2 regions of the Ensifer sp. ENS07 genome follow, and region 1 is predicted to be linked to the other one. Evidence: riboswitches for the same ligand, from Rfam matches in the RefSeq annotation. Region 1 holds a riboswitch; the other holds the start of a gene.
The links. Region 1 has a riboswitch for FMN ahead of IB277_RS11195 (6,7-dimethyl-8-ribityllumazine synthase). Riboswitches for the same ligand answer to the same signal wherever they lie in the genome.
Positions count from the first base shown of each region.

Region 2: another riboswitch for FMN. It lies ahead of IB277_RS04340 (DMT family transporter); the one in region 1 lies ahead of IB277_RS11195 (6,7-dimethyl-8-ribityllumazine synthase).

Region 1 is NZ_JACVBE010000002.1:827,709-842,252, forward strand. Features, by position in the region: gene IB277_RS11175 (ABC transporter substrate-binding protein) at 1-761, shown strand, start outside; gene IB277_RS11180 (ABC transporter permease subunit) at 945-1,826, shown strand; gene IB277_RS11185 (ABC transporter permease) at 1,823-2,605, shown strand; gene IB277_RS11190 (ABC transporter ATP-binding protein) at 2,617-3,678, shown strand; FMN riboswitch at 3,802-3,951, shown strand; gene IB277_RS11195 (6,7-dimethyl-8-ribityllumazine synthase) at 4,044-4,517, shown strand; gene IB277_RS11200 (low temperature requirement protein A) at 4,943-6,226, opposite strand; gene IB277_RS11205 (RpiB/LacA/LacB family sugar-phosphate isomerase) at 6,438-6,881, opposite strand; gene IB277_RS11210 (triose-phosphate isomerase) at 6,924-7,691, opposite strand; gene IB277_RS11215 (DeoR/GlpR family DNA-binding transcription regulator) at 7,688-8,467, opposite strand; gene IB277_RS11220 (sugar phosphate isomerase/epimerase) at 8,568-9,506, opposite strand; gene IB277_RS11225 (TIGR01459 family HAD-type hydrolase) at 9,521-10,372, opposite strand; gene IB277_RS11230 (FGGY-family carbohydrate kinase) at 10,369-11,655, opposite strand; gene IB277_RS11235 (class II aldolase/adducin family protein) at 11,652-12,704, opposite strand; gene IB277_RS11240 (glycerol-3-phosphate dehydrogenase) at 12,715-14,232, opposite strand; gene IB277_RS11245 (2-hydroxyacid dehydrogenase) at 14,247-14,544, opposite strand, start outside.
Region 2 is NZ_JACVBE010000001.1:861,075-875,618, reverse strand. Features, by position in the region: gene IB277_RS04365 (AAA family ATPase) at 1-3,156, opposite strand, end outside; gene IB277_RS04360 (exonuclease SbcCD subunit D) at 3,156-4,436, opposite strand; gene IB277_RS04355 (methyl-accepting chemotaxis protein) at 4,816-6,654, shown strand; gene IB277_RS04350 (MarR family winged helix-turn-helix transcriptional regulator) at 6,883-7,359, shown strand; gene IB277_RS04345 (esterase-like activity of phytase family protein) at 7,455-9,662, opposite strand; gene IB277_RS04340 (DMT family transporter) at 9,730-10,644, opposite strand; FMN riboswitch at 10,732-10,914, opposite strand; gene hupB (DNA-binding protein HupB) at 11,039-11,314, opposite strand; gene lon (endopeptidase La) at 11,535-13,955, opposite strand; gene clpX (ATP-dependent Clp protease ATP-binding subunit ClpX) at 14,340-14,544, opposite strand, start outside.

The sequences.
Region 1 (14,544 bases):
TGCAGCCCTACAAGGTCTCCACCTGGGACGAGATCCCGGACAGCGTCAAGGACGCCGAAGGCTACTGGTACGGCGACTACTACGGCGTCATGTCCTTCCTCGTGAACAAGGACCTCGTCCAGAACGCACCGAAGGACTGGGCTGATCTGCTGAAGCCGGAATATGCCGGCCAGGTTGCTCTCGCCGGTGACCCCCGCGCCTCGAACCAGGCGATCCTCGGCGTTCTCGCCGCTGGCCTCGCCAAGGGTGCAAAGTCCGGCAAGGAAGCTGGTGAAGCTGGTCTCGGCTACTTCGCCGAACTGAACAAGGCCGGCAACTTCGTTCCGGTTATCGGCAAGTCGGGCACGCTCGCCCAGGGCTCGACCCCGATCGTCGTTGCCTGGGACTACAACGCGCTCGGCTGGGCAAAGACGCTCAACGGCAACCCGCCGACCGAAGTCGTCGTTCCGGCCAGCGGCGTTCTCGCCGGCGTCTACGTTCAGGGCATCTCCGCCTACGCGCCGCACCCGAACGCAGCGAAGCTGTGGATGGAGCACCTCTACTCCGACGAAGGTCAGCTCGGCTGGCTCAAGGGCTTCTGCCACCCGACCCGCTTCAACGCCATGGTCAAGGCCGGCAAGGTTCCCCAGGAGCTGATCGACGCCCTGCCGCCGGCAGCCGCTTACGAGAAGGCCTACTTCCCGACGCTCGAAGAAGTCGACGCCAACAAGGCTGCCGTCACCGGCGGCTGGGATTCCGTCGTCGGCGCGAACGTTCAGTAAGCCTTTCCACAGACATGTCGCCCCGACCGGTTTTCCGGTCGGGGCGCATAGGTTATTCGTAAGAAATTCAAGTCCTTGGAGCGAGATCTGGGAGCCGTGCGCGGCTTCGTCGGTTTCCCGCTTCTTGCTTGCAACAATCGATAACGCCCGCGTGGAAAACGCGGCTTCAGGGGCGCGAACGGAATGTCATCTGCTAAACCCGACGCCAGCCCGCCGGCGCGTCGCCTACCGCTTCACTGGCTGGGCATTCTTCCCTTTGCCGCCTTCGTGACGCTGTTCCTGCTTTTGCCGACGATGAAGATCGTGGTCGGCGCGTTTCAGACGCCCGATGGCAGCTTCACGCTCGACAACATCCGCGGCCTGTTCACGCCCTCGATTCTGGCTGCCTACTGGATCTCCATCAAGATCAGCATCGCCTCGGCGCTTCTCGGCTGCCTGATCGGCTTTGCCATGGCGTCCGCCATCGTCTTCGGCGGCTTGCCGAAGGGGATCCGCGGACCGCTCCTGACCTTCTCCGGCGTCGCCTCCAACTTTGCCGGCGTACCGCTCGCCTTTGCCTTTCTCGCGACGCTTGGACCTGTCGGCATCGTCACCGTCTTCCTGCGCTCGAACTTCGGGCTCGACCTCCGGATGCTCGGCTTCAACCTGCTGTCCTTCTGGGGGCTGACGGTCACCTATCTGTTCTTCCAGATCCCGCTGATGATCCTGATCATCACGCCGGCACTCGACGGCCTGAAGCGCGAATGGCGCGAGGCCGCCGAGATCCTCGGCGCCACCGGCCTGCAATACTGGCGCATGGTCGCCTTCCCGATCCTGCTTCCGTCGCTGCTCGGCACGCTGGCGCTGCTTTTCGCCAATGCCTTCGGCGCCGTTGCGACCGCGATCGCACTCACCGGCTCGTCGCTCTCGATCGTGCCGATCCTGCTCTTTGCCCAGATCCGCGGCGACGTGCTCGGCAACCCGCATCTCGGTTACGCGCTCGCCTTCGGCATGATCGTCGTCACCGGTATCGCCAACGCGATCTACATCTGGCTGCGCAGCCGCAGCGAAAGGTGGCTGAAATGAAGAAGATCTGGGCCTGGGGAGCCCTCGTTTTCGGCCTCCTCTATTTCACCCTGCCGCTCATCGGCATGACCAACTTCTCCTTGAAGATGCGCCGCGGCGAATACTCCTTCGACGCTTACCAGAAGGTCTTCGCCGACCCGCGTTTCCAGGAGACCTTCACCTACTCGGTGCTGCAGGCCTTGTTCACCATCCTCTTCGGTGTTCTGCTCGTCGTGCCGACAGCCTACTGGGTCCGCCTCAAGCTGCCGCGGCTGCGCCCCGTCATCGAGTTCATCACGCTGCTGCCGCTGGTCATCCCAGCGATCGTCATCGTCTTCGGCTACATCCGGCTCTACAACACCTCGAGCTGGCTGCCGTTGACGGGCTCGCTCACCGGCACCAACATCCTCCTGATGTTCGGCTATGCGACGCTTGCGCTGCCCTACATGTACCGCGCGGTCGACACCGGCCTTCGCACCATCGACGTCGCCACCTTGACCGAGGCTGCCCAAAGCCTCGGCGCCGGATGGACGACGATCCTTGCCAAGATCATTCTGCCGAACGTGCTCGTCGCCGTGCTCTCGGGCGCCTTCCTGACCTTTGCCATCGTCATCGGCGAGTTCACCATGGCGGCCTTGCTCAACCGCCCGGCTTTCGGCCCCTACATGCAGCTCCTGGGCGCCAACCGCGCCTATGAACCGGCCGCACTCGCCGTCATTGCATTCGGCATCACCTGGGGCTGCCTCGGCCTCATCCAGCTCGTCTCGCGCTTTCAAAAAAGCGCGCCTCCTAAGGCCTGAGGACCGCACCCATGAGTTTCCTGTCACTCACCAGCATCAAGAAGTCCTTCGGCCCGGTTCACGTCGTGCACGATTTCAACATGGACATCGAAAAGGGCGAGTTCGTCTCGTTCCTCGGGCCATCGGGCTGCGGCAAGACCACGGTCCTGCGCATGATCGCCGGCTTCGAAAGCCCGACCAGCGGCAAGATCGTCATCAACGGCCGCGACCAGAACTCGCTGAAGCCCAACCAGCGCAACATCGGCATGGTGTTCCAGGCCTATGCGCTGTTTCCCAACATGAACGTGCATGACAACGTCGCCTTCGGCCTCAAGGTCGCAGGTACAGACAAGTCGGAGATCGACGCGAGGGTGAAGCAGATGCTCGGGCTGATCAAGCTCGAGCACCTGGCGGACCGCTTCCCCTACCAGCTCTCCGGCGGCCAGCAGCAGCGCGTTGCGCTTGCCCGCGCCATTGCGGTCAAGCCGCAGGTGCTGCTGCTCGACGAGCCGCTGTCGGCGCTCGACGCCAAGATCCGCGTGTCGCTGCGCGAGGAAATCCGGCAGATCCAGCAACAGCTCGGCATCACCACCGTGTTCGTGACCCATGACCAGGAAGAAGCGCTGTCGATCTCCGATCGCATCGTCGTCATGAATGCCGGCCGCGCCGACCAGATCGGCACCCCCTTCGAGATCTACAACACGCCGTCAACGCGTTTCGTCGCCTCCTTCGTCGGCACGCTCAGCATCATCGAAGGCAAGGTCGCGGACCCGGCCGCGGGTGCCGTCACGATCGGCAACCAGCAGATCGCGCTGAAGGATCCGATTGCCGGCATGAAGGGCGGCGACAGCATTTCGCTGGCGCTTCGTCCCGAAGCGGGCTCGATCGCCGAGGGCGCCACGGGCGACACGTCGCTTTCCGGCGAGGTCGTCTCGACGAGCTTCCTCGGCTCGGTCATCCGCACGCGCCTTCGCGTCGGCGGCGACGTCATCTCCTTCGACATGTTCAACAATCCGGGTGTGGCCCCGCCGGTTTCCGGCGACAATGTCACGCTGCGCTTTGCCGCCAAGGACCTCTTGGTCATCCGCGAGTAAGCGGATTGGAAGCCATCGGAACGATTTCTTCCGATGGCTCCAAACACTGGAAAAATCTGTCGTGATTTCTGGCATTTTCGTCGCACCGTGCGTTTGACCGCGCGCGGTCGCGCTATATAGTCGCGTTGTTCTCAGGGCGGGGTGAAATTCCCCACCGGCGGTAGCGGCCGAAAGGCCGAAGCCCGCGAGCGCCTCAGGGTTTCGCCCTGGGGGTCAGCAGATCCGGTCAGAATCCGGAGCCGACGGTCACAGTCCGGATGGAAGAGAGCAAGCAGCAACGTGGGTCCCCGCGACGGGACCTCGCGCGCATGCATGTTCGCCCGACGGGATCATTGGAAACGCCAAACCCTGAAAGGCTTGAGACCATGACCATTCTTTCCCACCCCGCCGCCAAGATCGCGATCGTTCGTGCCCGCTGGCATGCCGATATCGTCGACCGCTGCGTCGATGCCTTCGTCACGCAATGGACGAAGCTTGGCGGCTCGGCAGCCGACGTCGAGATCTTCGACGTGCCCGGCGCGCTCGAGATCCCGCTGCATGCGCAGACGCTGGCCAAGACCGGCCGCTATGCCGCGATCCTCGGCACCGCCTTCGTCGTCGACGGCGGCATCTACCGCCACGATTTCGTCGCCGGCACCGTGCTCGACGGCATGATGCGCGTGCAACTTGACACCAGTGTGCCGGTGCTTTCCGCCGTACTGACGCCGCACAATTTCCAGGAAAGCGAACCGCTGATCGCCTTCTTCCGCGAGCACTTCGTTACCAAGGGTACGGAGGCGGCCAACGCCTGCGCCCAGATCCTCGACGCCCGCGCCAAGCTGGCGCTCGTCAACGCCTGATCGGCGAGATGCGGTTGAGGTAGGCTCGCCCCTCATCCGCCCGGTGAAGGCTTGCCCCTCATCCGCCCGGTGAAGGCTTGCCCCTCATCCGCCCGGTGAAGGCTTGCCCCTCATCCGCCCGGTGAGGGGAATGCCCCTCATCCGGCCTGCCGGCCACCTTCTCCCCGCGGGCGGCGAGAAGGACACAAGCGGCACCCTTGTCGCGCAAACTCTCTCCCCGGGCTACCGAGAACGGCCTTCCACTCGGGTCCATCACAAACTCCGAGGCAGTTCTCGTTCCCTCTCCCCGCCTACGGGGAGAAGGCTAGCGTGAGGGGGCGGCGGCAGGGGCGAACAGCGCCAAACGCTGCGCTTGAATCAACCTCTGAACCACCTGAATCGGCTCACCAGCTTGAGCCGGCAACGCACTGTTTCGACTCGCAAAATCAATGCGCGGCCTCGTTCTTGCGCAGGCTGCGATCCAGTGCCGCCACGCGGTGCCGGTGCCCCGCCACCTCGTAGCCGACGATGGTGACGACGGGCGCGAGCATCAGGATGATCAGGCACTTGGCCATGTCGAGCCCGGCCATGGCCGCGACCACTGACGCGGCCAGCACCACTGCCGTGCCCGCGAGCAGCCAGAGATGCAACCGCTCCACCTGCTGCATAAGATAGGCGTACATCGCATAGAGCAGCCCGATGTAGCACGCGACGGGCACCGCAACGGTCAGCACCGTTGCGACCGAGCCGATATGCGCCTTGTGCTCGATGTAATAGGCCGCCACATGCAGGCCGGCGCCAGTCGCGACAATCGAGGCGAAGATCGGCATGTGGCCGTAGCCCCAGACGAAGGAGCGTTTTTGACGGTGCCGGTGCAGGATCTCGGCGCTCGGCAGCAGAAAATAGATCCACCACATGCCGAAGGTGAGCCCCGTACCGGCGAGGCAGACGAGCGCGACATCGAGGTTCCAGCCCTGCCCTTCGACCACGGCGGAGATTGAGGCGACCGTGCCGACCACCCCTTCCCCAAGCGCGATGATCGCGAGCAGCCCGTAGCGCTCGGCGATGTGATGGGCATGCCAGGGCGTTCCGCCGTAGCGCATCTCGGCGACATAGGGGCCGACCATCTCGATCGCCGTCAGCCCCACGACCATGACGAAGGTCACCAGCAGCGAGAAATCGAAGAAGATCAGAACGACCCAGCCGAGCTGGGCGAGGCTGATTGCTTTGACATAGGCCATGCAGGCATCCCGTCGTGCCGGGTTCTGCTGGCTGGCGCGCAGCCATTGGAAGAGCATTGCCACCCGCATGACGACATAGCCGAGCACCATGATGCCGTTGTCGAGATGCTCACCCTTGTCGATCGATTCGAACATCGGCGGCAGGCCGATCGCAAGGATCAGCACGCCGAGCATCTGCACCATGGTGACGATGCGGAATACCCAGTCGTCCGTGTCGTAGGCGGAGGCAAACCAGCTGAAATTGATCCAGGCCCAGCAGATGGAGAAGGTCGCAAGCGCGAAGCCGAAGAGGCCGGAAAAGAAGTGCCCTTCGGCCAGGAAATGAGCAAGCTGCGAAGCCGCCAGGCTAAAGGCGATGACGAAGGTCAGGTCGAACAAGAGTTCGAGCGTCGTCGCCGTCCTGTGATGTTCATGCGTGTCGCGACCGCTCATGCGCGCCACATGGTGGTGCGCGCTTTGATGCGGCTCGGTCGGGGTGGTTTCACTCATGCGGCTACGCCCTTCAATTGACGATCCGCAAGAATATTCAAATATTTGCAGAAGCTTCGTCAAGGCGAAGCGGGAGACCGGACATGAAAACGCCCGGCATCGCTGCCGGGCGCGTCGTCACGATGCCTGAGGGAGGATCAACGGCATCGCGAGATAAGGTAGGCCTTGAACCGGGAACCGGATGCAGACGGCAAGCCGCCCGCCCCTTTCCTCAACCGGCTCTTGCGGCATCCAGGCGATTGATCGCCTCGACATTGCCGGCCGAAGAGCCGTTCGGGTCGAACTCGGACGCGAGCCAGGTGTCGACGATCGACTTTGCAAGCTCCGGACCGATGACGCGGGCGCCCATGGTGATGATCTGGGCGTTGTTCGACTTGGCGGCCCGCTCGGCCGAATAGGTGTCGTGCGTCAGCGCCGCGCGGATGCCCGGCACCTTGTTGGCCGAGATGCATACACCGATGCCGGTACCGCAGAACAGGATGCCGCGGTCATGCTTGCCCTCGACAACCTGCTGCGCCAGGTTCTGTGCGAGGTCCGCATAGAAGCCGGACTGGCTGAGATCCACGACTTCCACGTCGCTGCGGCCACCGAGATGGGCGGCAATGACATCCAGCAGGGGCTTGCCGGCGCTGTCGGCTCCGATTGCAATCTTCATGATTGTTCCTTTCCTTCTTCTTGAGCTGCAACGGCTGGGGGCTCAGATCGCCTTGGCGACACGCTGCAGAATGTCGAGATAGCCAGTGACGTCCCAGGCGGAGCGGCCGATGAAGAGGCCGTCGATATGCGCCTGGGTGATCAGTTCTTCGCAATTGCCGGGATTGACGCTGCCGCCGTAGAGCACCGGCACGCGACGGCCGAGGGCGGCTTCCGCCACCTCTGCGATGCGCTTGTGGCGCTCGTCGGCATAGTCAGCCGTCGCCGGAATGCCGTTGACGCCGATCGCCCAGACCGGCTCGTAGGCCAGCAGGATCGTCGCCTTCTTCGCCGCGCCTTCGAGAAGTGCCAGCGCGCCTTCGACCTGGCGCTTCAGCACCTGATCCGCCTCGCCCGCTTCGCGCTCGGAAAGCGTCTCGCCGATGCAGATCAGCGGCGCCAGACCATGGCGCACGGCGGCTGCCGTCTTCAGGCCGACGGTGCGGTCAGTCTCGCCGAAATGCTCGCGCCGCTCGCTGTGGCCGAGCTCGACCACATCGAGGTTGCAATCCGCAAGCATCAGCGGCGACACCTCGCCGGTCCAGGCGCCGGCATCGTCCCAATGCATGTTCTGCGCGCCGACCTTGACGCTGGTGCCGGAAAGTCGCGCCTTGACCTCACGCACCGCCGTGAACGGCGGAATGACAAAGCGCTGGATCCGCTCGTCCCGTGATGCGTCGGCAGCCGCCAGGCCGTCGGCAAAGACCATCGCCTCGGCAAGCGTCTTGTTCATCTTCCAGCTGGTGCCGACCCAAAGGCCTGACTTGCTCATGCTTTCTCCTTGAGATTGTCGATCCTGACCAGCCGGATGCCTGCCTCTTCGAGCGGTGCGGCATGTTCGGCCGAAACTTCAGCGCCGGTCAGCACCGCGTCGAAGGAATCGAGCCCGGTCAGGAAATGGAGCGCAGAGCGCCCGAATTTGTCGTGGTCCACTAAGAGGTATTTGCGCTTGGCCGCCTTCACCATCAGGCGCTTGGCCTGCACCACCTCCTGGTCCTGGTGGAAGGCCGTGGTGCCTTCGATGGCAGAACTGGAGAGAAAGGCGATATCGACGCGCAGCGACCGCAGCGCCTCGTCGGTGACGATGCCGAAGAAGCCGTTGAACTTCTTGCTGTACTGACCGCCAAGCGCGATGACGTTGATGCCCGCAGCACCCGAGAGGCTGGTGATCACGCCGAGATTGTTGGTGATGACCGTCAGCGGCCGGATGTCGCGGATGCAATCGGCGATCGCGCCGGTGGTCGAACTGTCGTCGATGAGGATGCTCTGCCCCGGCTCGATCAGGCTCGCCGCATGTTCGGCGATCCGTCGCTTTTCGGAGATGGCGATCTTTTCGCGGTAGCGGAAATCGCTTTCGAATTGCGGGCTCGACTGGATCGAGGCGCCGCCATGGACCTTGCGCAAGAGGCCCGCCTGCTCGAGGTCGTCGAGGTCGCGATGCACTGTCATCTTGCTGACGCCGAAGCGCAAGGAGAGGTCTTCGACGGAGGCCGTTCCGGCCTCCATCAGCACATCCATGATCGCCTGTCGCCTGTCTTCCGGCTTCATCGTCTCGGTCCCGATCACGCGCAGCCTCAACCACGCTCACCGTGAGAAGATAACACCTATTTGTGATATTTCAATTTGCACAACGTGATTTTGTGATCTTTCAGTGTGATTTTCCTGTGCGATTGAAGCCCGTATCGATATGCGGCTCCCAGAATTCGACCGACTCCCGGATCATCTCGACGACGTTGTGGTCCGTCGGCTCGCGTTCGCGGAAGGAAAGCTCCAGGCAGATCTCGTTGTCGGTGCCGCCACCGGCCTTGACTGCGCCGATCAGCTTATCCGGCGTGATGCGGCCGTCGCGGTTATAGGCGGCGGTGAACGGCCAATGACCGCCCTTGTTCATCGAGGATTGCTTGATGTGGATGATCGGCGAGCGCTCAGGGAACGCCGCCGCCCAGGCATAGGGATCGATGTCGTCGGGGTTGTCGGAGGTGACGTCGCCGTGGTCGATATCGACCATCATCTTCATCGGGATCGGCAAGTGGGCTTCGGCGAGCCGCCGGTCGAGCGCACGGCATTCCTCGATCGTGTGGCCGAACTCGCGCCCGACCGACATCGGCTCCCAGAAGACATAGGAGAGCCCCGCCGCCTTGCCGTGCTCGGCAACTTCGCGCCAGCAGTCGATGGCGATCCGCATCATCGCCTCGCGCCGCGACGGGTCGTCGTAATCGCGAAGCGTGAAGATCGCGAACTGCGTGCCCATGCCCGAGGCGCCAAGTTCGGCGGAGATATCGGCGAAGGTCTTGAACCAGTCGACATAGTAGCGCCTGACATCCGGGTCCGGATGGCCGAAATGATTGAGCCGACCATAGGGGCCGGTCATGCCGGAGGTGATCTTCACGCCGGTACGGTCGAGCGCCCGACGAAACTGCCTGACGGTCTTGGCGATCGTTGCCGCCGGCCAGCCGGGATTGACGAACTCGTGGGTGAGCTGAACGTAGCCGATGCGGATCTTCTCGGCGATCGTGTCGATCAGGTCGTCAGGCTCGGCGAAGCGGTTGACCAGCGGATTGGTGTTGAGCGACAGCGTGAAGGCCACGACCTTACTCCCGGCTACCAGAGAAATTTCGGAAGGATGAAATCGGGGTTGGCGCCGTGTTCGGCAAAGAGCTTGCGGCGCTCCGCGTCCGAGGCGCGCTCCAGGATCCCCGTCGTCACCAGTATCGAGTGAAGTCCCGCGCTCGCGGCACCGGCAATGTCATGCTCGATGCTGTCGCCGATCGCGCAGACACGCGTCGGATCCGGATGGCCGAGGAATTCCAGCGCGGCTGCATAGATGTCGGCAAAGGGCTTGCCGATCCAGCGCACACCGCCGCCAAGCTCTTCGTAGAGCTCGGCGATACGCCCGGCGCCGAAGGCGGTACCTTCCTTGGTCAGCATCACCTTGTCCGGATTGGTGCAGAGACAGGGCACGCCGCGTCTGGCGGCCGGCGCCAAAAGCGCCTCGTAGTGGGAAAGCGGATGGACATCGCCCTCGCTCGCTGCGAGCAGCACGAAATCGGCATCGGCACCATTGGCCGTGCGTTCGAGGTCTAACCCCGTCAGCGGCGAGAGGTCACCGTCGCGACTGATCAGCAGGCACTTGCGCCGCCCACCGGTGGCACCCTCGCCCTCCCGCCTGAGAATCTGCCAGGCGACCTCGCCCGAGGTCAGGAACCAATCCCAGCTCCCCGCGACGAAACCGAGATCGACGAGGCGACGGTCGTTTTCCGCCGAGCGCTTGCCGGAATTCGAGAGGATGATGATGCGCTTTCCCGCATCCCTCAGCTTGACCAGCGTTTCGGCCGCACCCGGATAGGGCCCGCGGCCATCGCGCAGCACGCCGAACTGATCGATCAGGAAGGCGTCGTAGCGATCGGCAATCTCGCCAAGTCCCGCGATCGCAGTCGTTTGAGCAAACGTCACAGCACACCAGCCTTTCTGGCACCGGCCAGCGCCAGCCGTGCCGTGCCGGCCGCCGCCTCCTCGGACAGGACGGGCAGGAACGGCACGCCGAGCTTGCGCGCCCGGATCGCGCTCCAGGCCGCGTTCTTGGCGCCGCCGCCAACACTGCGAAGCGATCGGAGCCCCGGTCCGCCAAGCGACGCCAGCCGCTGATAGGCGAGGCTCTCGACGCCGGCGATGCCCTCGAAGATTGCCTTGAGGAAGGTCGCGTCATCGGCCGGCCGCGGGCTCATGCGCGGGGCGAAATCCGGATCGGCGATTGGGAAGCGCTCGCCGGGCTTCACCAGCGGATAATAATCGAGCCCGGTGTCGACGGCCGGATCGATCCCGGCCGAAAGTGCAGCGATCCGCTCCGGCGAGAAATGCTCGGCCAGCACCACCCCGCCCGTATTGGACGCCCCGCCGGCGAGCCACATCTCGCCGATGCGGTGACTGTAGAGCCCGTATTCCGGCGCAAACAGCGGACGGTCGGACAGCATCTTCACTGTCAGCGTCGTGCCGAGCGCGCTGACGCCGTCGCCCGGTCGATCGGCGCCAGTGGCGAGAAACGAGGCGCATCCGTCCGTGGTGCCGGCAACGACCACCACCTCGCTTGAAAGCCCGAAGGCTTCGGCCGCTTCCGGCGAGATCGTCGCGATCGGCGCACCGGCCGGCAGCACATCCGGCAGCAGTTCGACGCGGGCGCCGGTCTTTTCCATCCAATCGGGCCAGGACCGCGACACGGGATCGTAGCCGGTCTTCAGCGCATTGTTCTCATCGGAGACATCGTAGAGCCCGGTGAAATGCCCGGACAGCCAATCGGCCTGATGGATCACCCGGAACACGTCCGGCACAGTCTGGAAAGCGAGAAGCTTGGCAAGGCCGGATGTGGCGCCATGGGCCGCACTTTCGCGCGGCGCATGGGCAGAGACCGCATCGAGCGGTGCGCGGTCGGCAACCGGGTCGTTGTACATCATAGGCGTTGCCAACGGCGCGCCCGCATGATCGACCGGCAGCATCGTGCCCGATGTACCGTCGATCGAAAGTGCAACGACCTTCTGCCTGTCGGTACCCCCAAGCGCTTCTTCGAGCGCCGCCTGCACGGCCTTCCACCAGCCGATCGGATCGCGGTGATCCGCAGAAAAAGCCGAGAGCTTCGCTGCACCCGATGCCACGACCGTGCCATCCGCCACCATCGCGACCGCACGGGCGCCCGAGGTGCCAAGGTCGATGCCGACGACCAGCTTGCGATTGTCACCGCTCATTGCAGCACCTGTCCGGCGCGGTTGAGCTGCTGGCGGTATTTCTCGGCGTCCCAGCCGAGAAGCTCGGCATTCTCCGCCTCGGTCAGGTAGCGAAGCCGTGCGTCCGCCGGAATGCGTGCCGTCACGTCGGCAAGGCACCGCGCCATGGCGAAGGCACCGGCAGAAATCTCCTTCTGCACGAGCACGCCCTTGCCCGGGAAGAGCAGCAAGGGTGGCAGGCTGTCGCCGGTCGCACGCCGCTTCGTCTCGATCGAAAGGGCGGTCTCGCCGGGCGCGGCGACCGCCACCCCCTTGCCGAGGAAGATGACGTGATCCGGATAAAGGCTGCCGCGGGCAGCAAGCCGGCAACTGTCGAGATCGGCGGCGACCGAATGCAGGGCAATGTCCTCCGGCAGCCGGTAATCGCTGTCGACCGCAAGCCGACCGAGCGACGCGAGATCGGCGGCCAGCGCCTGCCGACGCGTGCCGGTCAGGCGGCGGGTAATGTCGGTGAGCAGGATCGCCGCGTCGACCACGGTTTCAGCGGCGACGACCAGGCCGTGATTGCCGAGGATCAGAACCGACGTGTTGTCCTGCATCCGCTCAGTGATCGCTCTTGCAAGCGGCAGGCCCGGGCGGGCATAGGGCACGAAAACATGGGGGTAGCCGGCAAGCCGCTCAGCAGCGATCGCCGCACCGTTGGTCTGCACCGCCGTCGCGATCGTCTCGACGCAGTGCACATGCACCACCACCTTCTGCGGCATCAGCGCATGCACGGTGGTCTCGATCGAGGGGCGCAGGCCCGAAGGGTTACGCTCGGCGATCACGAAATCCTGCGCCTTCTCGGTTGCCGGGTCGTTCGCTTCCAACGCATTGAGCAAGGGCTCGAGCGCCACCGGCACCATGACGTCGCGCTGGCGCGCATGCGCCAGCCACAGGCCCGAGGCCTTGATCCAGAGCGTACCGCCCTCCTTGATCGAGGTATTGCCGCCCGCCCCCTGCACCAGCAGCGGATCCGCCCCGACGCGGGCCGAAAGATCGAGAAGCGCTTCGAATTCCAGACTTCGCATCCGTTCTCCTTCAGGCCGCGGCCTGCTGGCGGTCCAGCCAATGAGTAAAGGCCTGCCGCTCGGCCGGCGTCATGTGCAGGCCATGCTTGGTGCGCCGGTCGAGAATGTCGGCCGCCGTCAGCGCCCATTCGTTTTCGATGAGGAAACGCGCCTCGCGCTCGCGAAAGAGCGAACCGAAAGCCGGGCCGAGATCATCAAGCGATGTAGCGCCGGCAAGCAGCGCATGCGTGCGGGTGCCATAGAGCCGCGCATAGTGTTTGGCGAGATCCGATGGCAACCAGCGATAGCGCGCCTTCAACTCACCCAGGAACAGATCAAAATCGGCCGCCGCCATGTCGCCGCCCGGCAGATGCGCCTTCGCCGTCCAGGCCGGCCCCATCTTGGGGAAAAACGGCTTCAGCCGCTCCAGCGCATGTTCGGAAAGCTTGCGGAAAGTGGTGATCTTGCCACCGAAGACCGAGAGCAACGGCGCCTGGTTGTCAGTCGCATCGACCTCGAAAATATAGTCACGGGTGACGGCCGAGGGGTTTTCGGCATTGTCGTCATAGAGCGGTCGTACGCCGGAGAAGCTGTAGACGATATCGTCCGACGTCAGCTGCTGCTTGAAGTAGCGGTTCACCGATTTCAAGAGATAGGCGATCTCGTTGCCGTCGGCGGTCACGTCCTCCGGACGGCCTTCGTAGGGGATATCCGTCGTGCCGATCAGCGCCAGGTCGTTCTGGTAGGGATTGATGAAGATGACCCGCTTGTCCGGGTTCTGCACCAGATAGGCCTGCCGCCCCTCCCAGAATTTCGGCACGACGATGTGGCTGCCCTTGACGAGGCGCACGCTGCGGGTGGAGTTCAGGCCCCCGATCCGGCCGATGACGTCGTTGACCCACGGACCGGCGGTGTTGACGACACAGCGCGCCCTCGCCTCGGTCTTGGCGCCGGTGCGCGTGTCGGTCATCTCGATAAACCAGAGCCCGTCCCGCCTTCGGATCGCGCTGCAGGCGGTCCGGGTCAACACCCGGGCGCCACGAGCAGTGGCATCGAGCGCGTTGAGCACCACGAGGCGCGCGTCATCGACCCAACAGTCGGAATATTCGAACGCTTTGCGATAATCGCGCTTGATCGGCGCGCCCTCGGGCGCCGTCGCAAGGTTGAGGCTGCGGGTGCCCGGCAGGCGTTTGCGCCCGCCGAGATGGTCGTAGAGGAACAGCCCGAGCCGGACGAGCCAGGCCGGGCGGTCCTGAGGGTTATGCGGCAGCACGAAGCGCATCGGCCAGATGATATGCGGCGCGGACTCCAAAAGCACCTCGCGCTCGATCAGCGCCTCGCGCACCAGCCGGAACTCGTAATATTCGAGATAACGCAGGCCGCCATGCACCAGCTTGCCGGAGCGCGAGCTGGTGCCCTGCGCCAGGTCGTCCTTTTCGCACAACAGCACCGAGAGCCCGCGCCCGGCCGCATCGCGCGCGATGCCCGCACCATTGACGCCGCCGCCGACGACGAACAGATCGTATATTCCGGTCTCGGAACTCACCATCGTTGCTCCTGTCATCAGCACGGATTGACCGGCGGCAGACCGGCGATGTAGCGGCGGACTTCCTCGGCCGCCATTTCGGCGGCGAAGGTGACGGTGCGTACCGAGGCGCCGGCAATATGCGGCGTCAGCGTCACATTCGCCAGTTGCAGCAGCGGCCAGTCTTTCGGCACCGGCTCGATCGCGAAGGTTTCGAGCATCGCCGCCGACAGATGGCCGCTCACCAGGTTCTCATAAAGGGCGTCGTAGTCGCAGAGCGGACCGCGCGCCGTGTTCACGAAGATCGCGCCCGGCTTCATCCTGGCGAAGGTCTCG
Region 2 (14,544 bases), on a different contig from region 1:
CAGGAACTCCTGTCCCCGGTCGGACTGCGCCGACAGGCCGGAATATTCTCCGCCGCTGATCCGGCTGAAGGTCTCCGACGCGCGCCGCATCATTGCGCTGCGATGCCGCTCGCGGAAAAGCCGGAGCGCGGTCTCGGCGGCGATGACGCCGGCGCGAAGCCGCAGATAGGCAAGCGCCTTGTTTTCGATGTCGAGCAGCAACGTCCGCCGCTTCTGTTCGAGTTCTGCGACCGTGTCGCCGCCTTCGACAGCCGCGAGCGCCTTTTCTCTTTCCCGCATCTCCGTATGCAGTTCACTGACGTCGCGGTCGCTTTGTTCGAGTGCGGCATCCAGCCGTGCCAGCTCCAGCCGCACCGCCGTGTCATCGAGTTCCGCGAGCAAAGCCTCCGCCTGCGTGCTCTCGGCGACATCAAGGCGGGAGGCAAGATCCGCCTCCGATTCGGCGATGCGTTCACGCAGGCGCTGCTGTTCCCGGCCGGCCTCGAATAGCTGCGCGGCCTCATCGAGCGTTTCGCAGTCGAAGAATTCAAGCACCTGCCGCCTGCGCGCCACATGGAGCTCCCGCTTCGCACAGGCGACACGCCGCTCTTCCTCCAGGCGGGCGATTTCGGCGAGGAAGGTTGCGCGGCGATCCGAAAGCCGCTGCGCCTCGGCGGCGCGCGTCTTCAACGTCATGTAGGTCGTCAGTGTGTCATCAGCGGCCGTCCCGCAGGCAAGCTCGGCAATGGCGCGGTCGAATTCAACCTGGTCCTTGCGCATGCCGGCGATGCGATATTCGAGGTCGGCCTTGCGCTGCGTCAGCTTATCGAGCTCCTGCAGGATCGCCAGCATCGGACCGGTCTGCTCTGGCGTCAGCGGTTCGCTCCGCGCGGCCAGCCAGCTTTTGGCAAGAAGTTCCGACCATTGTTCTTGCCACGCGTCCATCGCGTCTTCAGCCAGATCGAGCGCCGACTGCCGGCTTTCCAGAAGCGTTCGCGCCCGCTTTGCCGCCTCACGGGCTGCGTTGCGGGCGCCCTCCAGCGCACGCGCCTGCGACACCGCCTGCTCGGCGGCAAGGAGAAGGTTGTCGAGCCGCTCCGGCAGGCGTCCGCCGATATCTATAGCCGCAAGCTCCTCGCGCAAGCTGGCAATCGCTTCGGCCTCCTCGGAATGGGCGCGATCGAAATCCTGGCGCGCCGCGCGCAAATGCGCGCGCAGGTCCAGCGCCGCAAGCCGTGTGGTCAGCCAAGGCTCCAGTTGCGTCAGACGCATCACGCTAGGTAAGCCGCAGGCCAAGACGGCTGTTGCCAACACCTGCGCTTGCGTCGTCGCGTCGGCCAGAAATTGCTCCTCCTGCCGACGCAGCGTCGCGATGCGGGCACGCCGCTCGGCGATCGACAGCGACAAGCCGCGCATGTCGGCAAGCTGCGCCGTGTCCGCAAGGCGTCGCGCGGAAACCTCGTCGTCTTCGCTCATCACCTGCTCGAAGGCAGTGGCCGTTTCCAGAGCAAGCTCCGCCTTGTGCTGGCGCCACGCTTCATTGCGGCGCTGACGCAGTGCTGAGGCCGAGAAATCGTCCATCGTGCCGCCAACGGCGGACAGCCCGGCCAGCCGCGCCTCGTCCCCCGCCAGCAACTCCTGCTCGGCAGCGATGCGGTCGACGACTCGCAAATGCCGCTCCTCCTGGCTGGCAGCCGCCCTGTGCCAGGTCTCCAGCGTTGCCGGCGACGGAACGTCGAGCGCGAGAAGATCATCGGCTGTTCCGGCAAAGGGCCTCAGCAGCACGAGCTTGTCGGCGAGTTCCGCATCCAGCCGGTCGATGGCCTGTTGCGCCGCCTGCTTGCGCAGGACGAAGTCACTGCGCCGCAACAGCGACAGCTTTTCGGCAAGCCCGGAGACGTCCGCTGCCCCCTGCTCTTCGAGCCGCAGCAAATCGCCTTCAGCGTCCCGATCCGCTTCGACGGCGCTCTGCAGCTCCAGGCGCGCCGAAGCGACACGCTCGACGAGGGCCGAGTGCCGGCGCGCCAAATCCTGAAGCTGCGCGCCGGTCCCGGCCGCAAGTAAAAGCGACGCGGGATCGCGGTCGGCCGGTTCGCCGAGCCGCAACAGGCAGCCAAGAATTTCTGCCCCGGTCCGCGCCAGATCCTCCAATCGAGACGGCATGTCGCGCGCCGCGGTGACATAACGCGCATCAAGCGCGGTTTCCTGAAGCGCGGTCAGGCGCTCGATCAGGCAGAGGCCTTCCTTGTCGAGCGGCATTTCCTCGAGCGCATCGCGGCGATGCTGCATCTCGCTGTCGATCTGTCGTAGCCTGATCTCGGTCTCCGCCTCCTGGCGCCGAAGCGCCGGCAGTTCACTCGCCCACTCCGCTGGCGGTACCGGCAGCGGCGGAGCGCCCGCCAGTTCCGCACGGAGGGCGCGAAGCCTGCCGAAATGGGGCAACGCTTCGACCTCGGCTTTCAGGCGGGCCCGCGCCAGCCGCAACTCGGCTCGACGCGTGATCGCTTCGTCGTGGCGTTCACGCGCCTGCGTCAGCGTCTTGCGCAGCGCCGCATATTCGCGTGCATTGATATCGAGCGCATTGCGTTCGACCCTCAGGGCCTCAAGCTCGCCTTTCAGTTCCGCAAGCTGATGCTTGCGCGCCTGTGGCCGGTAGAAGCCGTCGGCCTGCCCGCGCAGGGCCGCAAGGATCGCCGTGCTGTCCGGCAGGCCCGAGCTCGCCGAAAACAGCAGTGACCCGAGTTCGCCCTCGCTTTTCAGGATCGCCTCGCCGCCCTTCTCGATGCTCTCGTCGTCCAGCGAGAACATCATCTGGTAGGTGTCGCGATCGATCGCGCCGAGCGCTCCGGAAAACGTGTTGTCGGGCAAGGGCTGGTCGTCGAGGCCGACCAGTGAATTCGTCTTTCTCTTGATGCGGAAGACCCGATCGCTGCGGCCGGCCGCTTCGATCGTGCCGCCCACGCGCATCGTCTGGTAAGGGTGCAGGAAGCCGTAGGGGCTCGAATGCTCGATGCCGAAGAGTAGGTCGAGAAAACCGGAAAACAGAGTCGATTTTCCAGCCTCGTTCGGGCCGTAGACGATGTGGAGGTCGGGAGTGCCGGGCACGCCATCGCCGAAGTCAAGGCGACGATCGGTAAACTTGCCGTAGCGGACGAGATCGAGCGCGCTGATCCGCATCAGTGGCCACCCTCGCCGGCGCCACCGCCATGAAGATGGGCGAGCACCTCGGCGGTTCCCGACACACCGGCTTCAAACGCCAGCCGCGCGACCGCCTCTTCGTCCGGCGCCAGCGATTGGCGAAGCTCGGGCGGAAGCTGTTGCAGGACGTCTTCCACGGCCGCCAGCACGTCCTGGCGAAACCCGTGCGCCGGCAAGACGTCCGCTTCGACGAGCGCCGCCAGCTCTTCGACGGGATCGAGCATGGCGCCCGGTTTTTCGGTCCGGGCGTTGCCGCAGGTGAGTTCGACCTTCTCGATCCAGCAGCCGGCGATGCCGGCGGCAATGTTGTCGATCTCCGCCCGCAACAGGTCCGCGTCACGGCGAAGGCGCCAGGCCAAGGGCGTCGCGCCGGCGAGCGTCAGACGCAGGATGACGTTCTCTGCCGCCGCTTCACCACAGGTGCGCGAAAGCGCCTGCCTGACGGCATCGAGCATGTCGCGCCATTCCGTGATGCCCGTCAGATCGACACGAAGGCGTTCGAAGCTGGCGATGCCGATCGCCCGCTCGGCAAGACTGACATGGCCGTCGTCGTCGACCGTGACGAACGACACGCTCTTCACGCCGACTTCATTGATGTCGCGACCCTGCGGCATACCCGGCATGACGATGAAGGGCTCCGCCGCGTGGACCTGCCGCTGGTGGATGTGGCCGAGTGCCCAGTAATCGAAGCCATGGGCAACGAGATCGGCGACGCTGCAGGGGGCATAGAGATCGTGACCCGCGGCACCTGCGAGGCTCGTGTGCAGCATGCCGATGTTCACCGCGCCGGGCACCGGCGGCTGGAAGGCCGGAAGCAGGCTTTCGGGCGCATGCGGGCTGGCGAAGCTTACGCCGTGCACATAGACGTCGCGACCGCTTGCCAGCGTCTTGGCGACCACCGCCTTTGCCCTGCCCTTGAAGACGTGGGCGGATGGCGGCAGGGTCAGTTCATTGGTGACCTGCGACTGGGCGTCGTGGTTGCCGCGGATGATGAAGACGCGGATGCCGTGTTCATCCAGCCGGCGCAGTTCCCGCCCGAGAAACAGGGCCGTGTTCATCGACGTCTGGCTGCCGTCATATAGATCGCCGGCAATCAGCAGGGCATCGGCCTCTTCGGCGATGCAGAGATCGACGATCTTGACCATAGCCTGCCGCGACGCCCCGCGCACGATCTCTGCGAGGTCGGCATTTCTAAGGGCGAGGCTGCGGAGAGGCGAATCGAGATGCAGGTCTGCGGTATGGACGAAACGGAAGGGCATGGCCGACCATGGCCGTCCCGCCACCGCCCGTCAATCAGCCGTCACACGTCATCCACTTGCGAAATGCGCAGGCTACCGGCAAGCATATTTCAGCCTGCTGAAGTAAAGGCGGCGCTAATACAAATGCGGTTGGCGGCGCTTGTTAACATCGTCTGTTCAAGACATCGCGGCGCTACCTGCAAATATCAGATTATACTCACTTTAATCGATTAGGGCTTTTGTAACATCTTGTTCGATAGGTTTGCCCCGGCTGCGTTTCAAGCGCGTCCAGGCACCGGAATGATTCCTGCTTCGGCTATCCGCTCCGTCATGACGATCAAGAGCCGGAATGACTTAATTCAAGTACAGTTTTACGGACGGCCGTCCTTCCGGGGGTACCATGTCACGGCTCAAGATTTCCCACACGCTTATTGCCCTTTTCCTCGTGGTCGCCGTTATCGTCTCGGCGCTTGCCGTTTCATCTCTCGGCGGCATCAAGATGATGAACGAGCGCAACAACGAGATCGCCACCACCTGGCTACCGCGCGTCTCGCTTTCACGCGCGCTCGAAACGCAGCTTTCCGATACCCGCATGGCGTTTGCCCGCCATCTGATTTCCCTGACGCCGTTTGAAAAGAAGGCAGCGGAAAAGGTCATCGGTGAGACCGTCGCAGGCTTCAACAAGCTCGCCGACGAATATTCGAGCCTGATGGTCACCGATGCCGACAAGGCGGCGCTCGACAATGTCCGGACTGCCTATCAGGCCTATCTCTCCGTCGCCGAAGGCATGGTCAAGCTCTCCAACAACCTCGAGAACATGAAGGCGCAGAGCGTCTTCAAGGTCGAGATGCGCGAGACCGAAGGCAAGGTCGACGAGGCGATCAAGGAAATGCGGGCGCTGAACCTCGCCGGCGCGGATGCCGCCGTTGCCGCAAGCTCGGCCACGCATGACCAGATCCGCATGATCGAGATCGGCGTCATCGCCCTTGCCGCCGTCATCGTGCTCGGCGCCATCCTCTATGCCGTGCGCGGCATCGCTCGCCCGATCCAGATCATCACCCGCTCGATGGCACGCCTTGCCGAAGGTGACACCGACAGCAGCATCCCCTATGGCGCCCGCAAGGACGAAATCGGCGAGATGGCCCGTGCAGTCGAGGTCTTCCGCCAGGCGGCGATCGCCAATCAGCATCTCGAAGCCGACGCCCAGACACAGCGCGCCAAGGCGGAAGCCGAGCGTCTGCGCGTGACGGAAGAAGCGGAAGCAGCAGCCCAGCGCCGCCTTCAGGAAGCCACCGCCGGTCTTGCGAGCGGCCTGCGCCGCCTTGCTTCGGGCGATCTCGCCTTCCAGCTCAACGAACCCTTCTCGCCCGATTTCGAGCAACTGCGTCACGACCTGAACCAGGCTGTCGCCCAGCTCGCCGACACGCTTGCCGCCGTCTCGTCAGCATCGGGCAACATCGACAGCGGTGCCCGTGAAGTCAGCCAGAGCGCCGACGACCTGTCGCGCCGGACCGAGCAGCAGGCAGCGTCGCTGGAAGAAACGGCGGCAGCACTCGACCAGATCACCGTCAATGTCGGCAATTCGTCAAAGCGCACCCACGAGGCCCGCAGCGTTGCCGGCCAGGCCAACGAAAGTGCCCGCAAGTCTGGCGCGATCGTGTCGGGCGCAGTCGATGCGATGGGCCGCATCGAGCATTCGTCGAGCCAGATCTCCAACATCATCGGCGTCATCGACGAGATCGCTTTCCAGACCAACCTGCTGGCGCTCAACGCCGGCGTCGAAGCAGCGCGTGCCGGTGATGCCGGTAAGGGTTTCGCCGTCGTCGCCCAGGAAGTGCGCGAGCTTGCCCAGCGCTCGGCCAACGCGGCCAAGGAGATCAAGGATCTGATCCGCAACTCCGCCGTTGAAGTCGAAAGCGGCGTCCGTCTCGTGCGCGAAACCGGCGAGGCTCTGCGCACGATCGAAGGCTTCATCGTCACGATCAACCAGCATATGGACGCGATCGCCGTCTCGGCACAGGAACAGTCCGCCGGGCTCTCCGAGGTCAATACGGCAGTCAACCAGATGGACCAGGTCACCCAGCAGAACGCGGCGATGGTCGAGGAAGCCAATGCGGCAAGCGCGACGCTTGCCCAGGAAGCCGGCCGTCTGCGCGAACTGATCGCGCGCTTCACGCTCGCCGAGGCTGGCGGTCACGGCTACGCCCAGTCGACCAACGGCGCGCGCTGGGCCGCCTGATCGCGATCGGAGGCGACGCGCAAGTCGTGTGACGCGCAAACGGTCGCCTGTCGCGAGAATTTCTTGCCGCATCAAGTGAAACGGCCGCCAGAAATGGCGGCCGTTTCTTTGTCGGCGATGGAGTTACCGTGAAACGCCGGAGGTTTGTGTCGACAAATGCGGCAATTATAACTATCACTAATGTTACTGCCATTTCACATGGCACCTCATGAAATTCCAGCGACGATCATGAAGAAGACATTTGAAGTTTCCGATAGACTGTTCGAGCTTTACCACCGGGTTCACCGGCTGGTGAACGAATCGATGACCGAGGAAGGCGTGTCGCTGGCGCGCAGCAAGTTCCTCTTCTTCCTCAGCAAGCTCGGCCCCTGTCGTTCGACCGACATCGCCTGTGCGCTGAACTTCGCGCCGCGCACCGTCACCGAAGCGATCGACGGCCTGGAGCGTGACCGCCTGGTCATGCGCAAGCCCGATCCTGAAGACCGGCGCGCCAAGATCGTCTCGATCACCGAAACGGGCCGCGTCGTACTGGAAGCCGCAGAGCATCCGCGCAAGCAGCTGCTCGAGGAGATCTTCTCGGCCCTCGACGACGAAGAACTCGACGCGCTCTTTGATATCGTCGGCAAGCTGGTCGACCGGACGGACGAGATCCGTAAGCGCAAGGATGAGGCCGAAGAGGCAGCGCAGATCGCGATCGCCCGCTAGGAGCGTTCTCGCTCGTCGCAAATCACAAGTGCCGAAACAGAAAGAGGCCGGGACGTCATGTCCCGGCCTCTCCCGTTTTCTCCGGGCGGTAACGCTTACATCGCGTTGATGGCGCCAATGGAGAAGAACAGGGTTTCGCCAGAGGAGTCGTCGACGCCGTCATTGTCGGTGACGACATAGCCGTTGCCGGCGGCATCGACGGTGAAGCCTTCGACCTTGTCGACGACGTAGCCATTCAGCGCCTTCAGTTCCGGAATGAGGTCACGAACCTCTTCCTTCTTGACGACGGGCAGTTCACCGCCAAGGGCAGCTGGCTTCAGTTCCGAGAGCGCAACGCGATAGATCGTCTTCAGCTTGGCAGCCTGACCGATCAGGTTGTCGCGCTCGATGACATAGGCATAGTCGCCGTGGACGGAAATTTCCGACAGACCAACCCAGCCGTCACCGGCCTTTTCGAGTGGGTAGCGCACGGCGCCCCATTCTTCGCTCTTCAGGTTGTAGGAGACGAGCTTGACGAAGCCCTTCTCGTCATCCTTCCATTCGCGCTGAACCGCCATCCACAGCGTCTGCTCGTCGCCTTCGCCTACAACGGTGATGCCTTCGAAGCCAAAGCGGGTTTCGCCGGCACGCAGCGCTTCCGGCAGGGCGATTTCCTTCTTGATCTCGCCCTTCTTGTTCACGTGGAAGATCGCGTGGCTGTAGAGCTTGTCGGAGTTGCCTTCCGACGCAAGCCAGAAGCCCCCTTCCCCGTCATTGGCGATGCCTTCGATGTCGAGCTTCTGCGCCGGTGCGCCATCGCGGGTGATGGCGAGCGCTTCGGTGATCAGCGCCGGCTTCTGGGTGGCGTCGATGGTGAAGATCGTGGGCTGCGACGAGTAGACCGAATCGTTGACGGCGCGCAGGAAGCCGGGCTTGTCGGCGACGGCAGCGAGACCGGAGAGTGCGCCGAAGCCGATCGGCAGGCCATCCTTCTCGGCGGAGCGGATCTGCGGATAGACCGCTTCGCCCTCGGCACGCTCATAGATCATCACGTGCGAGCGCGCGCCGCCGTCCTCGACGAGATCGACTTCGTTTGCGGTCGCAAAGAGATTGCGCGCGGGGATCGCGACGGCGCCTTCCGGCGAGATGCCCGACGGCAGGAGCTGCAGCAGCTCAGGCTCGGCGCCCGTATCCTTGTAGACGCCGACGATCGAGGCACGCTCGGACAGAACGAAGAACAGGTTGTCGTCACCGAACTTCGCCGCTTCCAGGCCCTCGGGCTCAACGCCCTTGGCCGAAGAGCGCTTCTCCGGATAGTGGCCGATGGCGGCAATCGCATGCTCCAAGCTCGCGCCCGATTCGAAGAGCACCTTGCCGGTGGTGTCGAAGATCGTGAAACCGCGCGAACCGCCTTCATAGTCGCCTTCGTTGGCAACAACGATGCGGTTGTCGTCGAGCCACTTCACCGCGTCGGGCTCGCGCTTGCGGCCCGGCTGCTCGTCCTTGAAGGCAATCGCGCCGTTGCGCTTGGTGTCGATGTTCTTGAGGTCGACCGTGCCGGCAGAGAAATGCGTCTTCACCGTTCCTGTCTTGCCGTCGATGATGACGATGTGGTTGTTCTCCTGCAGCGTCAGCGCGATCTCGTCCTTGCCGTTGAAGGAAACGAATTCCGGCTCCGGGTCTTCACCGGCGATTTCGGCAAGACCGGTCAGCGTCACGCGCTTCAGCGAACCGCAATCGGCAACACCATCCTTCAAAGACAAGATGACGAGGTCGCCGGCCGGCATCTGCGGGATCTTGCCGTCGTTCAGCTCTTCATCGCGCTCGTTCTCGATGGCGATGGCCGCCAGCGTGCGGTCCTTGTTGACGGCGATCGAATCCGGCTGGCCGCCGAGATCGCAGGTCGCATCGACTTTCTTCGAGGCCAGATCGACGATCGCAAGAAGCCCCGAAGGCTTGACGTAGCTTTCGCGCGTGTTGACCGCGACGAGTGCCTTTGCACCGGCGATGGTGACCGAGGTCGGCTCGCCGTCAAAAGAGACCGTGCCGGCTGCCTTCGGCGCCTTGGCATCGGTGATGTCGATCAGGCCGACGCGCTTGCCGGGGCTGTCGGAATAGACAAGCGTGTTGCCGTCTTCGCTGGCCGTGATGATTTCGGCAGATGTCGGCGCCTTGCGCGCATCGCCTTCCGGCAGGTTATCGGCAACAGCAAAGGATGCAATGCGGTTGAAGACGGGCTCGGCCGCCGCAGGAAATGCTGCGGATGCAAGAAGAACGGCCGCAAGCGCGGTCACGCGCGAAGTGATGGTCATGAAATCCCCCATGTGCGAACACTGAAAACATGGGGGTTCTGCGCGATGCCGATGACAGCCGAATGACAACGCTTGGGTTTTACACCGTTCCGGTTGCAGGCGCGGCGCGCTCGCGCCGCATCTCGTTGCGCATGATGAACAGCGAGGCGCCAAGGATCAGCACTGCGCCGACCCAAAGATATCCTGTCGGCGCGTAACCGAAGACCAGCCAGCCCGCAAAGACGTTAAGCGGCAGCTTCAGATCGTCGAAGGGCTGCACGTAGGCAGCGTCGGCAACAGTATAGGCGAGCGTCAGCAGATATTGTGCGACTACGGTCAGTATCCCGGCGAGAAGCAGGAAGCCGAGTGCTGTCCCATCCGGCATGGTGAAGCCGGCCGAAAGCGCGATGGCGCCGTTGATCGGCGTCAGAAGCACAAGCAGCCATACGGTGATCGTTTCGGGGCGCTCGATACTTGTGAGGCTCTTGGTGATGAGCGACGAAGCGCCCCACAACAGCGCCGATAGGATCGGCAAAAGGGCGGCCCAGCTGAAGCTGTCCGACCACGGTTCGAGAATGATCATCGCCCCGGCGAAACCGACCGCGGTCGCGGCCCAACGCGCCGCGCCGACGCGTTCGCCGAGAAACAGGCGGGCGCCGAGGATGATGAAGAACGGCGAGGTCATGACCAGCGCGATCGCCTGCCAGATCGGCACGTGCGCCAGACCGGAGACCCAGGCCCCCACACCGAAGGCGGCCAACACCACGCGCGCGACGTGACGCCAGGGATAGTCGGTGCGCATGGCCGACAGCCCGACGCGTCGCAGAAACGGCAGTGAGAAGAGGAAGGCGAAGGCATATTGCCAGAACGCCATGGCGGTGGCTGGAAAACCGAGCTTCATCGTCAGCCATTGGGTGACGACATTGAGGCCGGCGAAAGCGATCCCGGCCAACACCATGAAGCCGGCTCCGGCCATGGCGCGCGAGGAGGAAAAGCCGAGGGAAGTCTGATTCATGTCATGCACCCTGAAAGCGGACCAAACACAAATCAGGACGCATGAGCGCACGGCACGACGCCGGGCATCCCTGCCCTTCGTGCCAGCGACCATTCTCTTTCATCCGGACTATGACCGTCGGCTCCGGAGTTGCACCGGATCTGCTGACCCTCTCCCCAAAAATCGAGGAAAGGCGCTCGCGGGCTTGGGCCACCTTCGCGCGTCTCCAAGACGCCGCGCTGTCATGCCCTTACCGCCGGTGGGGACTTTCACCCCGCCCTGAGAATGGGCAAGCCCTAGAGCAAATGACGGACACCCGCAAGGGCTGCCCCCAAAATGCGAAAGGGTCCGGCTTGCGCCGAACCCTCGAATACCTGGACTGCCGGCCTCGTGTCCGGCCGCCAAGCAAATCTCATCAGCCGTTGACGGCATCCTTCAGGCCCTTGCCGGCCGTGAACTTCGGCACGTTGCGTGCCGGGATGTCAACTTCCGCACCCGTGGACGGGTTACGGCCCTTCGAGGCTTCGCGGCGCGAAACCGAGAAGTTGCCGAAGCCGACCAGGCGAATGTCGCCGCCGTTCTTCAGCTCAGCCTGGATGGTCTCGAAAACTGCATCAACTGCAGAAGATGCGTCGGTCTTGGAAAGTCCGGCCTTCTCAGCAACGGCAGACACGAGCTCATTTTTGTTCATGTTTCCACCCCTTTCAGATTGGTTCGAAACGACTGTGTTTTAAGGCGCGGCGGCTTGCGCTTCGCCCGCGTCTTGCCTTTCCCAATTGCGCCTAATCCCTTGGAATGCAAGGCTTGCAGGGCGCTTTTACAACAAAAAAGACCGGCCAATGGCCGGTCTTCCCAATTTTTCTGCAAAATGAGCGCCGCGCGAGCCGGCTGCACCCATTTTCAAGCCCCCGTCAGTGGGCGACGGAGGAGCCTGCTTCGTCCTGCGAATCAACCGGTGCTACGGTTGCCGGCTCGTTTGCCGGGTCCCAATCGATCGGTTCCGGCATGCGCACCAGAGCGTGTTCGAGCACTTCGCCCACCCGCGAAACCGGGATGATTTCGAGCGCGTTCTTCACGTTGTCCGGGATCTCGGCGAGATCCTTGGCGTTCTCTTCCGGGATCAGCACCTTCTTGATGCCGCCCCGCAGCGCTGCCAGGAGCTTCTCTTTCAGACCGCCGATCGGCAGCACGCGGCCGCGCAGCGTGATCTCGCCTGTCATTGCAACATCCTTGGAGATCGGGATGCCGGTCATGATCGACACGATCGTGGTTGCCATGGCGACGCCGGCCGAAGGGCCATCCTTCGGCGTCGCACCTTCCGGTACGTGCACGTGGATGTCACGCTTGTCGAACAGCGGCGGTTCGATGCCGAAGTCGATTGCGCGCGAGCGGACATAAGAAGCCGCCGCGGAAATCGATTCCTTCATCACGTCGCGCAGGTTGCCGGTGACGGTCATGCGGCCCTTGCCGGGCATCATGACGCCTTCGATCGTCAGAAGCTCGCCGCCGACCTCAGTCCATGCGAGACCGGTGACAACACCGATCTGATCGTCACGTTCGGCTTCGCCGTGGCGGAAGCGCGGAACGCCCAGATAGTCGTTGATGTTGGCAGCGTTCACTTCGACCTTCTTGGCCTTGCCCTTGATGATCTCGGTCACGGCCTTGCGGGCGAGCTTCATCAACTCGCGTTCGAAGTTACGCACACCGGCTTCGCGGGTGTAGGTCTGGATGACCGCCATCAGCGCGCCGTCTGTGACCGAGAATTCCTTCGGCTGCAGCGCGTGGTCGCGGATCGCCTTCGGCAGCAGATGCCGCTTGGCGATTTCCAGCTTTTCCTCTTCCGTGTAGCCGGCGATGCGGATCACTTCCATGCGGTCCATCAACGGCGCCGGGATATTCAGCGTGTTGGCGGTGGTGATGAACATCACGTTGGACAGGTCGTATTCGACCTCCAGGTAGTGGTCCATGAAGGTCGAGTTCTGTTCCGGATCCAGCACCTCGAGCAGCGCCGACGACGGATCGCCGCGGAAGTCCTGGCCCATCTTGTCGATTTCGTCGAGCAGGAACAGCGGATTGGACCGCTTCGCCTTCTTCATCGACTGAACGACCTTGCCCGGCATCGAGCCGATATAGGTGCGGCGGTGGCCACGGATCTCGGCTTCGTCACGAACGCCGCCCAGCGCCATGCGCACATATTCGCGGCCGGTCGCCTTGGCGATCGACTTGGCGAGCGAGGTCTTGCCGACGCCCGGAGGGCCGACGAGGCACAGGATGGGGCCCTTGATCTTGGTCGAACGCGCCTGCACGGCGAGATACTCGACGATGCGCTCCTTGACCTTGTCGAGGCCGAAATGATCGACGTTGAGCACTTCCTCGGCATGGTTCAGGTCGGTCTTGATCTTCGACTTCTTGCCCCAGGGCAGGCCGAGCAGCCAATCCAGGTAGTTGCGAACGACGGTGGCTTCCGCCGACATCGGGCTCATCTGGCGCAGCTTCTTCAGCTCTGCATCAGCCTTTTCGCGCGCTTCCTTGGAAAGCTTGGTCTTGGCGATACGCTCTTCGAGCTCGGCCATCTCGTCGCGGCCGTCTTCGCCGTCGCCGAGTTCCTTCTGGATCGCCTTCATCTGTTCGTTGAGGTAGTACTCGCGCTGGGTCTTCTCCATCTGGCGCTTGACGCGCGAGCGGATGCGCTTTTCCACCTGCAGGACGGAGATCTCGCCTTCCATGAAGCCGAGCGCCTTTTCCAGGCGCATCTTCACGCTGGTGGTCTCCAGCATTTCCTGCTTTTCGACGATCTTGATCGACAGGTGCGAAGCAACCGTGTCGGCCAGCTTCGAATAGTCCTCGATCTGGCTGGCAACGCCGACGACCTCGGGAGAGATTTTCTTGTTGAGCTTTACGTAGCTTTCGAATTCGGAGACGACCGAGCGGCTGAGCGCCTCGATCTCGACCGGATCTTCCTCCGGCTCGCTCAGGCTATGCGCCGCAGCCTCATAGAATTCCTCGCGCGGCGTGTAGCCGTCGATTTTGGCGCGCGCGCGGCCCTCGACCAGTACCTTGACGGTGCCGTCGGGCAGCTTCAGCAGTTGCAGAACGTTGGCGATTGTGCCGACTTCGTAGATCGCGGACGGTTCCGGATCGTCGTCGGTGGCGTTGATCTGGGTGGCAAGCATGATCTGCTTGTCGGTGCCCATGACTTCCTCAAGCGCACGGATCGATTTTTCGCGGCCGACGAAAAGCGGCACGATCATATGCGGGAAGACTACGATGTCGCGGAGCGGCAGGACCGGGTAGGTCGCGCTTTCAGTCGCCGGTGACGTTTTGTTCGTCATGTCATTTCCTTTCCGTCCCGATTTCGGGCCCGTATCCGGGAGCCCTACAGGCACTCCCGGCTGTCATATTTTCCACATGAAAGTGGAGTGCGACCGCGTCCATTTCAAGGCTCGACGCAGACATCCACAAACAGTGGCCGGGTCCTTCTGACTACGCATCAATGCTGTTGCGGACCTTGCGACGGACTACAAGCTCATGGACCGCAACCATTAAGGTCCTTCATTGAATCGTCACATCATTGCGTTGTTTGCGGCACTTTAGCAACAATCGAATTGTGAAATCTGCGCCCCGGCGCAGGTGTCTCAACAGCTAAGTGTGAACACATGAAGCAGACATGAAAAAGCCCGCACGAGGCGGGCTTCTCAAAGGATAATTCAGGACGCTCAGGCCGAAACGTTGGTCTTTTCGTCCGACCGTTCCGAGTAGATGTAGAGCGGCCGAGCAGCGCCCTTGACCACCTCGTCCGAGATGACCACTTCGCGCACGCCTTCGAGCGTCGGCAGCTCGAACATGGTGTCGAGCAGGATCTTCTCCATGATGGAGCGAAGGCCACGGGCACCGGTCTTGCGCACGATCGCCCGACGCGCG